4 regions of the Natranaerofaba carboxydovora genome follow, and region 2 is predicted to be linked to each of the others. Evidence: riboswitches for the same ligand, from Rfam matches in the RefSeq annotation. Region 2 holds a riboswitch; each other region holds the start of a gene.
The links. A riboswitch is a leader RNA that binds a small molecule or an ion and turns the genes downstream of it on or off. The one in region 2 is predicted to bind cobalamin.
Positions count from the first base shown of each region.

Region 1 (3,139 bases), 510 kb from region 2:
ACAAGTTCGAATCCTTTGGTGTTATGGCTAGAGGTATTGCTCATGATTTTAATAATTATCTTGCTGTTCTGCTTGCTAATCTCTCATATATAATACAATATAAAAATAAACCTGATAAAATATCTAAGAACTTAAATAATATGGAAATGGTAATAAATAAAGCTAAAGACATAACTAAAAAACTTCAAATTCTTGCTAGAGGAGAGGAACCAATTAAAGAGGTGAGTTATGTAAATGAAATCATTAATGATAGTGCTTACTTGGCATTTAACAATACAAAAATAACTAGTAATATTATGTTACCTGATGATCTTTATCCGGTAAAAATTGATAAAGAACAAATTTACCAGGTTTTTTATAATATTTTTTTCAATGCAACACAAGCTATGCCTGAAGGGGGCACAACCTGGGTTAAAGGCGAAAATATTTACTTAACGGAAAAAGAAAGTCAAAATATAGTGCCACTGCCAGAAGGAGATTATTTAAAAATAACAATAACAGATAATGGTCCAGGAATTACAGATGAAAATTTACAAAAAATCTTCGATCCTTTTTTTACTACCAAAGCTGAAGGTAGTGGCCTTGGACTCTCAACTGCTTATTCAATAATTGAGTCTCACGAAGGCTGTATAAAAGCTGAATCTGAGAAAAACAAAGGGACTAGCTTTATAATTTATCTTCCTGCACATGAAAGTTGACTTATATTATTTTACTAAAATTATAGTTAACAAAATTTAGCCTTTATGATAATATACTGTTAAAAGTTAATAACATCTAAGATAATAAGGTGCCTGTTTCAGGGATAATAGGGAATCTGAGTGGTATTTGGGTACTTATCCCAAATGTCATATGTCATGAACGGAGCGGACCCACCACTGTATTCGAGGAGCCGGGCAGCAGCCACTGGCTAATTTAAGTTGGGAAGGCTCTGTCCAAAAGGCCATGACTTGATAGCCAGGAGACCTGCCTTATTATTTTCGGGTGATGAGGATGATGGCAAAGTCCTCCATCAAAATATTGTATTTGATGGAGGACTTTTTTTGGGGTTAATAGAAGTATCAAAAATCTACAAAGGAGGAGAGCTTATGATAATAGTACTTGCTATCACTGGAGCATCAGGAGCAATATATGGGATAAGATTATTAGAAATTTTAAGTCAATATAAGAATATTAAAACACATTTGATTTTGACAAGCTGGGCTAGAAAAACAATCGAAATAGAAACAGATTATAACGTCTCTTTCATAAAAGAACTTGCTGATACAATCTATGATGAAAATGAGTTATGTGCATCAATCTCTAGTGGTTCATTTAGACATGATGGAATGGTTATAGCACCATGTAGTATGAAGACCCTTGCAGGAATTTCTCAAGGCTATGATGATAACTTAGTTACAAGGGCTGCATCAGTAGCTATTAAAGAAAACAGGAAACTAGTTCTTTTGCCAAGAGAAACGCCTTTGACTGCAATACATTTAGAAAATATGCTAAAGCTATCCAAAATTGGAGCTGTTATAATGCCTCCTTTGCCTGCTTTTTATCACAAACCCCAAAGCATTAATGATATAGTAGACCATACTGTTTCAAGGGTCTTAGATCAGTTAGGAATAGAAAATGACTTGATCAAAAGGTGGGAGTAACAGTATGATAGAAACTTTGGTTTCAAAAACAGGGGAGCAAAATTTTATTGTGTACGGTCAGCTTACTTACACTAGTGAGGGTGTGATAATACAAATACTTGGCGGTGAAAAACCTCATATAGGTACTGTGATTATTAGCATTCCAAGAAAAACCAAAAATGAAAATAGTATTAAGACAAGCTGTACAACATCTGTCTTTAATATGACAGGCCACAAAGATGATATTGTAGCTAAGCCCATATCAGAGATGTTTGCTAAAGAGTTAAATCAGGTTGTGACAGTTATAGCAGGTATTCATGTACCAAATGCTGACCAAAAAGATATAGAAAAGTTATCAAACAACTGTTATGAAGTAGCTTATGACCTACTTGACAGAACTTTGAAATTGAGCTAAAATTTTCACTGAATAGTCGTCAGGGTTGACAGAGATTGAATGAAATTTAATATAAAACGGCGTGCAGGTGCTAGGGAATCAGGTGAAAGACCTGAGCGGTCCCGCCACTGTAACGGGGAGTGACCTTAAGTTATGCCACTGTTCCTCAAGATTAAATAAGGGGAATGGGAAGGTTTAAGGAAACTGTGAACTGGAGCCAGTAGACCTGCCTGTACAGCCGGGTTGCCTACTATGAACTAGAAGGTTACCTTGAAGGACGATGGTAAAGTCCTCAAGCATTGCTTGGGGGCTTTTTTTGTTGTTTAGGTACTACTAGTTAAATAATATTTTAAATTAATTCTAGGAGGGTCCGCCTTTATGTTACCAAATCAAACTTTTGAAAGTACCGTAAGCACCAAAAAGTTTTGGAGGGTAGATACCAAAGCTTTAGTTGGAGCAATTTTGATTGGTGTGGTTTTTGTTCTTGCCCAGCAGGTTGCACACAGGATTGACAATATGATTTTTCCTGGACTTTTAATTATCGGTGGGGTGTCGTGGGCTACCTTTACGGGTTTTGTTGCATATCTTTTACGTCAACCTGCAGGAGTGATTATGGGAGAGACCCAGGCTTTAATTGCAATAGCTTCTGGTCTTTCGCCCCTTGCTGTATTTTTTATCCCCGCTAACGGGCTTGGTTCAATAGCTTTTTCTATTTCCTCTTCAATGTTTTCTATGGAAAAATGGTATCATTTTCTTTTGGCACAGGCAGCCACAAATATTACAGGGAATATATGTACTGGACTTGGGATGTATTATATTTTAAATTTACCAGTACCTGTGGTATTAGGGCTTTCAATTTTGACTGCAGCAGTTGGTACTGCTGGTGGAACAGCGGCAACAATATATATTTCACGCTTGATTGAAAGAGCAGGGCTTACAATCTAAATAATACAAAAAATACTAATAAGTTAAGTTATTAAGAAGATAGGTGATTTTATATGACAAGGAATGTTTTAGAAGCACAAATAAACTATTTTTATTATCCTGGAACAAAAACTCCTGCTTTAGAAAATATCAATTTAGATATCAAAAAGGGAGAAATTGTAGTTATAACCGGAGGTGGTGC
Region 1 is NZ_CP054394.1:1,419,006-1,422,144, reverse strand. Features, by position in the region: gene ACONDI_RS06795 (two-component system sensor histidine kinase NtrB) at 1-698, shown strand, start outside; cobalamin riboswitch at 769-985, shown strand; gene ACONDI_RS06790 (UbiX family flavin prenyltransferase) at 1,086-1,640, shown strand; gene lpdD (prenylated flavin chaperone LpdD) at 1,645-2,034, shown strand; cobalamin riboswitch at 2,084-2,261, shown strand; gene ACONDI_RS06780 (hypothetical protein) at 2,392-2,958, shown strand; gene ACONDI_RS06775 (ABC transporter ATP-binding protein) at 3,012-3,139, shown strand, end outside.
Region 1: it holds a riboswitch for cobalamin, as region 2 does, so the genes downstream of both, ACONDI_RS06790 (UbiX family flavin prenyltransferase) here and pssA (CDP-diacylglycerol--serine O-phosphatidyltransferase) in region 2, are expected to answer to the same signal.

Region 2 (3,139 bases):
ATTTTTTCTGACAATTTTTATCACTCTTTCTTAAAATTAGTTATTTAATTTGAAATACCGGTTTTTATTTATTATCTCACAAAAATGTTAAGAGAAAATTAAGATTTAATAAATTAAAACAAAATTTTAAAATTTAATTCAAAAAAGTGATGGAGTGAACAAGGATTTTATATTAAAAATATCAAATATATATTAAGTGAAAATACTAGTACGTGAAAGGGAGAGGTGAAAACTTATGTCTATTAAAGGTACAAAAACAGAAAAGAATTTGTTAACCGCTTTTGCTGGAGAATCTCAAGCGAGAAATCGTTATGATTATTATGCCAGTCAAGCAAGTAAAGAAGGATACGAGCAGATTGCAGCTGTTTTTGAAGAAACAGCAAAACATGAAAGAGCACATGCTAAGCGATTATTTAAGTTTTTAGAAGGTGGCGAAGCAGAGATACAAGCTTACTTCCCTGCCGGAATTATTGGCACTACAGAAGAGAACTTGAAAGAATCAGCTAATGGTGAAAACCACGAGCACGCCGAAATGTACCCTGAATTTGCAGAAGTTGCCAAAGAAGAAGGGTTTAAAGAGATTGCTTCAGTGTTTGAAAATATAGCAATTGCTGAAAAGTACCATGAAGAAAGGTTTTTAGGTTTGCTTAATAACTTGAAAGAGAATAAAGTGTATGAAAAGCCTGAAGAAGTAACATGGAGATGTAGAAATTGTGGTTTTAACATTACAGGGAAGAAGGCTCCACAAGTATGCCCTGCTTGTGATCACCCACAAAAGTTCTTTGAGATGAGAGATTACAACTGGTAGAGATTAAATATTGCAAAATAGGGATTTCAATTAAGTTAAGGCCTCTCTTTGTTAGTTAAAGGGAGGCCTATTTTTTAGTAATAAAGGCTATTAGATGGCTATTAATATACCTGTTATTTACCGCTTAAATTTAATTTGAGAGTTTAGATTTGTAGGTTGAAAATGATTTAATATCAATGTTAGACCGCTTAAGTAGTATAAGATTAAAGTTATTGCCATAACAAAAGGATAGATTAGTACAATAACTCCAAATAAACTCACTAAAAGCAAGCTAAACCATTTTGAATATCTTAAGTTTGCATTATGACTTTTACTTTTTTTTACACTAAAAAAAGGTATTCTGCTTACCATTGATATAGACAAGGCTATTACTATCATAAAGAAAATAGATGGAGGGAAAACCGCATAATAAAAACTTAATAAAGCTAATAATCCTCCGGCTGTGGTGATTGGAAAACCACTAAAATTAGAATTGTTGTTGCTGCTTACATTAAATCTAGCTAATCTACATACGCCACATATTAAATAAATCGCTAGTATTAAAGAAACCCAATACGCATTATAAGGGAGGATAGTGTATGTAAATACAGCTGGTGCTACACCAAATGAAACAACATCACTTAAAGAGTCTAATTCTTTGCCAAAAGAGCTAGATACTCCAAGAATCCTTGCTACTTTGCCATCTAGAAAGTCTAAGAACATACATATAATAATTAATGTCAATGTAACTTTATATTGAGAATTTATTGTAAATATTATAGAGAAAAAGCCTAATACTAGATTGCTTAAAGTAATAACCGAGGGGATATTTCTTACTATAATATTTTTCGCATCGTGTAGTGTTAGCTTTTTAATTTTAATCACCCACCAAAATATTTAATATGTATTTCTTTTTATATACAATAATTGTTAAGTAAATAACTAATGAATTTAAACTATTAGAGATGTATATATGCTAAAAACCACATGAGATTGAAAATCGTTCTCAAACAGTTACTATTTCAATTGTATTCTATCTTAAAAGAATTTGTCAAGAAAAAAACTCCCCTGACAGGGAGTTAGTATTATCTATTTTATAATATAGCAAGTAAAATAGAATATAGTCACCTCCCCATCCTTCGTAGTTCTGCGGTGAACGCTAGTTAGGCAGGTCTCCTGGCTTGGGATCATTGGTTAGATTCGGCCTTCCCAGAGTGATACTCCAGTGGCATACTGAAAATAACCTTACCCTTACAGTGGCGGGACCGCTCAGGATTCTCACCTGATTCCCTTTTAACCTTATTAATAAAGGCACCTAACTCTTCGATATTAAATTTATAAAAGACCTAAAAGGATTAAAAAATTTATGTGTTTATAAATAATTCTAGCTTATTCACTTTATTCCTGCTTTAAAATTGCTAAATATGTAGTAAAAAAATAAAACGTAAAAAGTACTTTTCTATTAGCTGTAGTAATTTTTTTGGGATATCACTTGCCGGAATTAATATCCCATATACGAAAACTCCCTATATCCATTATTACAGTACAAGGGCGAAAAGCCCACGGTTTTAAATCGTGGGATGAAAGCCCATTTTTTTATAAATTATCGTTGCAGCACAAATAAAAAACATATACACTAGAGTTATGAAACAAGAATATAGAAGAACTAAAACAACCGTATCATTAATCAACTATCATTTTGTTTTCTGCCCAAGATATCGAAGAAAGATATTTTCAAATCAAAAGGTAGAAGAGCGATTTAAAGAAATTGTCCATGAAGTATGTATCGAACAGGAAATAGAAGTACTGGCAATTGAGTGTGACAAAGACCATACGCATTTATTTCTAAATGCTCTACCACAAATAAGTCCATCTCAAATTATGGCGAAAATAAAAGGGGTGAGTTCAAGAAAACTTCGTCAAGAGTTCAAACATTTAAAACATCTACCAAGCTTATGGACACGTTCTTTCTTCGTATCAACAGCAGGTAATGTATCAAGCGATACTATCAAAAAGTATGTCGAAGAACAAAAAACAAGAGGGTGAACTCATGGAAAAAACAGCGAAGATCAAACTACTACCAACAAAAGAACAAGAAAAACACCTGATAGATATATCAAAAGAATACATAAAAACCATTAACACACTAGTTTCTGAAATGGTCCAAGCTAAAAAATCATTAAAACTATCATCAAAAGATGTTAATGTATCAATGCCAAGTGCCGTCAAAAATCAAGCAATCCGTGATGCAAAAAGTGTTTATCGTAGATCAAAGAAGATAAAAAGAGTGCCTATCCTTAAAAAACCAATCTGTATATGGAACAATCAAAACTACAAAATCAAAGACAACAT
Region 2 is NZ_CP054394.1:1,929,758-1,932,896, reverse strand. Features, by position in the region: gene ACONDI_RS09225 (response regulator) at 1-14, opposite strand, end outside; gene rbr (rubrerythrin) at 236-808, shown strand; gene pssA (CDP-diacylglycerol--serine O-phosphatidyltransferase) at 926-1,672, opposite strand; cobalamin riboswitch at 1,937-2,121, opposite strand; gene tnpA (IS200/IS605 family transposase) at 2,432-2,833, shown strand; gene ACONDI_RS09205 (RNA-guided endonuclease InsQ/TnpB family protein) at 2,838-3,139, shown strand, end outside.

Region 3 (3,139 bases), 1.2 Mb from region 2:
AATATATATGCCGATAATCTTGCAGGGATATAATTTAAAACATCATCAAGTTTAGCAGAAAAATAACCTAAATCTCTATAAGGCAAAAATTTGTACCCAATCATAGAGTCCAAGGTGTTGACAGCTTTATATGTCATAGCGAGGGGAGCCCCACCAATAGCTCCAAAAAAAAGGGGCGCCATAATACCATCTCCAAAACTCTCAGCAGCCGTCTCAATTCCTGCCCTTGATACTTCACTATCATTTAGCCTTGAAACATCCCTACCTACAACTTTACCAACTGCTTTTCTTGCACTATCCAAATCCCCATGCATAAGAGGATCTAATACATCTTTTAAATGATAGGTCAAACTTTTAATAGAAATACAAAAATAAAGAAGTAAAAGTTCAACCCACCAGCCTATACTCACCAACAGAACTGATACATAGTAGGTTATAAATATTACGATGAGTGCCAATACAACTCCGCCAGCTTTTAAGCTGGTTGGTGTTTTAAATATTTTAAAAGCTAGATCTTTAAGCTTGTCAATTAAAATTCCAATCAAACAAACCGGGTGATACCTTCCAAAAGGATCTCCTATAAGTAAGTCAAGCAAAAAAGCTCCAGTTATCAATACAGGTGAAAAAATTGTTGCCCCCTCCTATTTTATCTGCGTAGGTATCCCTGAAATAACTAAATATACTTCATCAGAGGACTCAGCAATTATACGATTGGCACGACCTGCAAGATCTCTGAAAACCCTACCCATTTTGTGTTCAGGCACCAAACCAAAACCAACTTCATTGGTAACAAAGATAGTTTCTGCTTCATTTTTTTTTATAATATCAATCATTTTTTTGAATTCTTCTAGCACAAAAGTTTCAAATCTTTCATCCCACTTATCCCAGTATTTCATAAGTTTATTTGAAAGATAAACGGTTACACAGTCAACCAAAATTAGTTGCTTTTTTTTACATAAAGAATTAAACCTATGAAAAAGATATAAAGGCTCCTCAATTGTTTCCCAATCTATAGGCCTTCTTTCTCTGTGAACTTCTATTCTTCTTTTCATCTCCTCATCATGCGGCTCAGCAGTAGCTACATATGACACAGGCAAAGGAGATTCTTTGGCTAGTTGTTCAGCATAATCACTTTTCCCTGAGCGAGCTCCACCTGTTACCAAAATAAGTTTAGACATGAAATTCTCCTTTAACACGAAAATTCAACATCAAAAATCTAGCTTACTCGAACTACGAACGTCCGAGTATCCTTAAAACACTATATCATAAACCGAATTTTTTTGCCATATTTATAAATATATATTAACCATACACAAATTTCCTAGCACTTTTGTTTTGGGTTATCACTTCTAACTTTCACTTGCCCACCAAACCTTCTTATGGTATAGTTATATAAAAGCAATATAAATACGAGTTTTACCTCAGGGTGCCATTACTAATGGTTAAAAGGGAATCAGGTGAAAATCCTGAGCGGTCCCGCCACTGTAATTGGCCAAATTATCGTGTTTTAGCCACTGGAAAGTTTCTTTCCCGGGAAGGCTATAACACCTTACTTGGGCCATAAGCCAGGAAACCTGCCCTGAGGCCGGTACTCTAATAGCCTTCGAGGATAAAGGCAGAGTACCCACGCTGGACTGTCTAGACTAACTGTAGCTTAGAACGCAGTTAGTAATAATAAGACATAGTACAGCCGGGTACCCAGCTTCTTCCTAGAAGGCTGGGATTTTTATTTTGCCTAATAATAAAATTAACAACACTAGAGGAGGAAGTTATAATGCATTTACCTGATGGTGCAATGGGCATAACACAAGCTGCTAGTTGGTGGGCTCTAACTGGAGGATCTCTTATAACGGCAGTAATGGCTTTTAGAAACAAAGCCAAAGATATTCCGGGCATTAAAGGTATCTTGGGCCTATTGACCGCAGTATCTTTTGTAATCTCAACGATACATTTTCCTATACCTGTAATTGGAAGCAGTGCACACATGGTGGGAGCTGCGATAATAGCTTTTATTATCGGGCCAAAATTATTACCCATAATCATTTTTCTATCATTGTTTATCCAGGCTTTATTTTTCTCTCATGGAGGTTTAACAACCCTCGGCGCTAACACTTTTGCCACCTGGTTTGGCGGATTTTTTGGCTGGGCTATATTTTATTACTCAGACAAAATAAACTACAAAAATTCTAATTTCTTTTTTATAGCTACAACCTGGTTGGCTGGTTTTTTGGGAAGTATAATTGTGTATGCTATTTCCTCTACTCAAATAGCTCTCTCAGAAGTCCATGAAGCTGCCTTTAGTACAGCATGGGCAACTGCTGCCATAGCATATGCTCCAACCCAGGTTCCTTTTGCAATTGTTGAAGGTATAATTACAGTCGGAGTTTTAAAATTTCTTATGTCAAGAAGGCCGCAGATTTTCGAACACCTAAGACCTGTATCTATTATTGATCCGTTAAAACACAATTAGAAAAGCTACCAATAAGTTGGACCAAACTGACCTAAACTTAACATTTCACATAGAGGTGATTAGTCAATGATTAAGATTTTAAGCCAGAATTATATTAGACCCAAACTGGCTTTCACATCGCTCCATCCTCTAAACAAATTTGCTTTTTCTGCAGTTTTATTTACAATAGCATTTATAATATCATTACCTGTCCAGTTATTATTTTTACTGTTAGGGATGTGTATCTTCTTATTTCTATTAAACATAGAGCATGACAAGACCGTTACTACAGTCAAAGCTGCCCTGTTAAGATTTATAGTACCTGGCAGTATGGGCTTTTTCCTTTTTATATTTAATCTATTCACCAGAAAAGGAGCCGAGATATTCAGTTTTGAGCTGCCATTTGTAGGTTTTGACTTGATCGCAACTTACGAAGGTTTAAATTTTGGCTTATCTATTTTTTTGAGGATTATACTGCTTGCATCAATCTTATGGTTTTTTTGTCTTGTTACATCAAAAGCCGAGCTTGTTGGGCTCTTTAAGCATTTTAGAGTTCCTCATGAGATAATTGACATATTTAATTTTTCAACTCGTTATCTTATTTACTTAAAAGACGAGATAAAAAAAGTACAAAAAGCTCAAAAGACACGTCTTGGCTATACCAGCTTCTTAAGGTCTGCCAAGTCTACA
Region 3 is NZ_CP054394.1:729,303-732,441, reverse strand. Features, by position in the region: gene cbiB (adenosylcobinamide-phosphate synthase CbiB) at 1-596, opposite strand, end outside; gene cobU (bifunctional adenosylcobinamide kinase/adenosylcobinamide-phosphate guanylyltransferase) at 642-1,178, opposite strand; cobalamin riboswitch at 1,408-1,596, shown strand; gene ACONDI_RS03495 (energy-coupling factor ABC transporter permease) at 1,775-2,470, shown strand; gene ACONDI_RS03490 (energy-coupling factor transporter transmembrane component T family protein) at 2,537-3,139, shown strand, end outside.
Region 3: it holds a riboswitch for cobalamin, as region 2 does, so the genes downstream of both, ACONDI_RS03495 (energy-coupling factor ABC transporter permease) here and pssA (CDP-diacylglycerol--serine O-phosphatidyltransferase) in region 2, are expected to answer to the same signal.

Region 4 (3,139 bases), 1.3 Mb from region 2:
AAGCTAAGCAAAAAAAATAAAAGTAGAAAGTTACACAGTTTAGTTTTTTTGTTATTAACTAGTTTGTACATTACCACCACTCCTTTAGCAGCTTTTACAGCTTTTTAACCTCTTTATGTTTTTCCCTGCATATCGCTTCACAGGTTATATTCTACATTTTTTATAGTAATCCTGCTTAAAAAAATAATTTGTGAAAGTAATGTACAAGCAATTTTGTTATAGTCCTTTTATTAAATTCCTTAGAATAACGATCAGTATAGCCTTAAATACTTAGCAAATAATAAAAATATAATAAAGAGTGTGGAGGTGGATTTTGCTTGAGAGTAGTAGGAAGGTTCCCAGACAAATCACGTGCTAGTTCTGCAATAGACAGCCTTAAAAAAATTGGCCTTGATAGAAAAGATATGATTGTAAGTCAAATAAAAAATGATGAGTTTGTAAATAGTGAAATTGAAACAGAGGAGATACGTTTTGTTCAAACCGAACGTGAAGGCCTAGGAGAAACTGAAAGTTTTATCGAAGGTATTTCAGGCTTAAAAGGAAAAGGCGGTATTGTGGTAGCTGTAGAAGTTTCAAAACATGACAGACATAGAATAAGAGAACTAATGGAACAATCTGGTGCTAATGAGATAGTCGAAGACTAGTTGTAGGCTGAATTAACTAAGAAATGTACAAAGGGGCTTTGTCAAGCTCCTTTGCTTTTTTGATATAATAGGGACTGCCCTGTACGCACAAAATTTAAAATAGTGACAGTAAAAAATGAAATCAGCATTGTTAACCATAATGTAAATAACCTGCTTAATATGCTAACTGTGAGAGCCAAATTTTCTGTTAAGCCCATATTATATAATTGAAAGCTCATGGCACCTTCATAGGTCCCTATTCCACCGGGACTTATTGGCAGCATGCTAAATAGATAGCCCATAAAAGTTGCACTTGATGCCTGTACATAAGATAGATTTATATTCATATCTACTACTATAAAAAATGTTTTCAAACCTAGAAGACTCCAGATAATAATACCTAACAAAAAAGCTTTTCCAAGTGATAATTTATTGTTTAAAAACATTTTCTTATAAGTAGAAAATTCATTGATCAATCGATTAAACTTATTAACTCCAAGTTTATAAAATAAATAGTTTAACTTTTCTTTAGAAATAAAAGCATAAACAAAATAGATTATAGAAAATATTATGGTCGCTGTAATGATTACGTATAGCAAATTATCCATTAAGAACGACGGTATTCTTTTATAAACAATTATGTAACAAGCCATCATGACTATCAAAAAACTACATATACTAATAATTTTTTGAGCTATAACAAGGGTTATGGCCTCCTTTTTATCGTAACCATAACTTTTTATTAGCATAACAACTTTTAGACCTTCTCCTCCCGTCTTTACAGCAGGAGTCACCCCTTCTAACAAGGTTCCATATGAATTAACAATCCAAAAGTCTTTTACTTGTCCACCTTGTCCACCAAGTTTATCAGATAAAATTATGGAACAATATTTCCACTGCATAGCTATTAATGCTAAAGTAACAAACTGCAGTACAATCAACCAAATAATTGTCGCAGAAGACATTTGTTTTACATTAGCTATAAACTCCGGCATATGGGCAAAAATAATAGCTACTACTGATAAAAGAAAAATGCTTTTCAAAATTTTTACAAGTTTATTATTCATTGTTTGTCAACTCCATAATCACTAAACTTCATCATCATATTCATCGTCTAAATTAAAAAACTCCCTTTGAAAGGGAGTAGGAACCAACAGTAAAGTGATACTAGTATTATAAAGATATCTTAGCGAAACTTTACCTCCCTATCCATCGTAGATCAAAGGTAAAAACAAATCAGGCAGGTCTCCTGGCTCAGGTTCATCAATTATTTTCGCCTTCCCAGAGAAGTTCACCTTTCTCCAGTGGCCTATGTGAAAATAATCTCCCCTTTACAGTGGCGGGACCGCGTCGAATTTTCACCGACTTCCCTTTTAACCTTATAAATAAGGCACCTAATTCATATATATATTTAATTTTTGTTCAGATTACATGTTTACTTCATTCTTATTAATAAGCTAGTTTGTTATATTCTCGTTAAAAAAATAATTTCCTCCTGCGATTTCAGAAATACTTTAAAAGAGCTAAATAATATTACTGTGGATGATAAAAACTCTTAGTAAAGTTATCATCATCTTTATTTGGATAATCCTTACGGTAATGACTACCGCGACTTTCTTGTCTTTGAAGTGCTGACCTAACAGTCAATTGAAATAATTTTGAACTCATTTCACATGTCACAAGGTCTTTCAAATCTTTCTTTCTTACCTTACCTTCTCCTGCTAATTTACAGAGATTTAGGATTTTGTCTCTTATTTTTTCACCTTCTTTATAACCCTCTTTCATGGTGGCCTCTTCCCTTATAGGCGAGAGAGCTTCCCAGTGCAGTTCTTTTAATTTTCGATCTATAATTTTTACATTTTCATTACTATTTTCCTCATTAGCTAATAAACCTTCTTTATTTGATTTAGTTAAATTATTACTTATATTCAATATTTTAATCAAAGGATTTTGATATTCGATATTTGATAGTTCAACATCTTTAAGTTCTTCACCATCAGTTAATCTCTTCTCCATTTTTAAGGCACATTTTATACCAAAAGTAAGAGCTTCAGTCAGGGCATTCCCCCCAAGACGATTAGCGCCATGAATTCCTCCAACCACTTCTCCTGCAGCATAAAGCCCCTTAACACCTGTTTCTAGTTTTTCATCTAATGCTATTCCACCCATGGTAAAGTGAGCCGCCGGTCCTATCAAGAAAGGCTTCTCTTCAAAATTAAAGCTTATCCTCTCATACAGTGGAAGAGAATTAAGTCCCTCCCATTCTTCTTTAGGGCATGACGTCATATCCATCCAAACTTGGCTTCCAGCCTGCCATTCTTCTTCTAGCTTTCTACCAAGTTTGTCTCTTTCGCTAAGACAAGCTGTATTAGCATTCCAACCTTCCCCTAGGTGCTTTTTAAGTAAATCTTCTCCTTCATCATTAACTAGCTTAGTACTCTTTGGATAAAATATAGGAGCTATAAATCCAGGAAGCCTTTTATCTCTAAAACCTATTGGGTAAAATTGTATAAATT
Region 4 is NZ_CP054394.1:3,250,731-3,253,869, reverse strand. Features, by position in the region: gene ACONDI_RS15565 (ABC transporter substrate-binding protein) at 1-71, opposite strand, end outside; gene ACONDI_RS15560 (hypothetical protein) at 318-644, shown strand; gene ACONDI_RS15555 (lysylphosphatidylglycerol synthase transmembrane domain-containing protein) at 686-1,690, opposite strand; cobalamin riboswitch at 1,846-2,036, opposite strand; gene ACONDI_RS15550 (FAD-binding protein) at 2,157-3,139, opposite strand, start outside.
Region 4: it holds a riboswitch for cobalamin, as region 2 does, so the genes downstream of both, ACONDI_RS15555 (lysylphosphatidylglycerol synthase transmembrane domain-containing protein) here and pssA (CDP-diacylglycerol--serine O-phosphatidyltransferase) in region 2, are expected to answer to the same signal.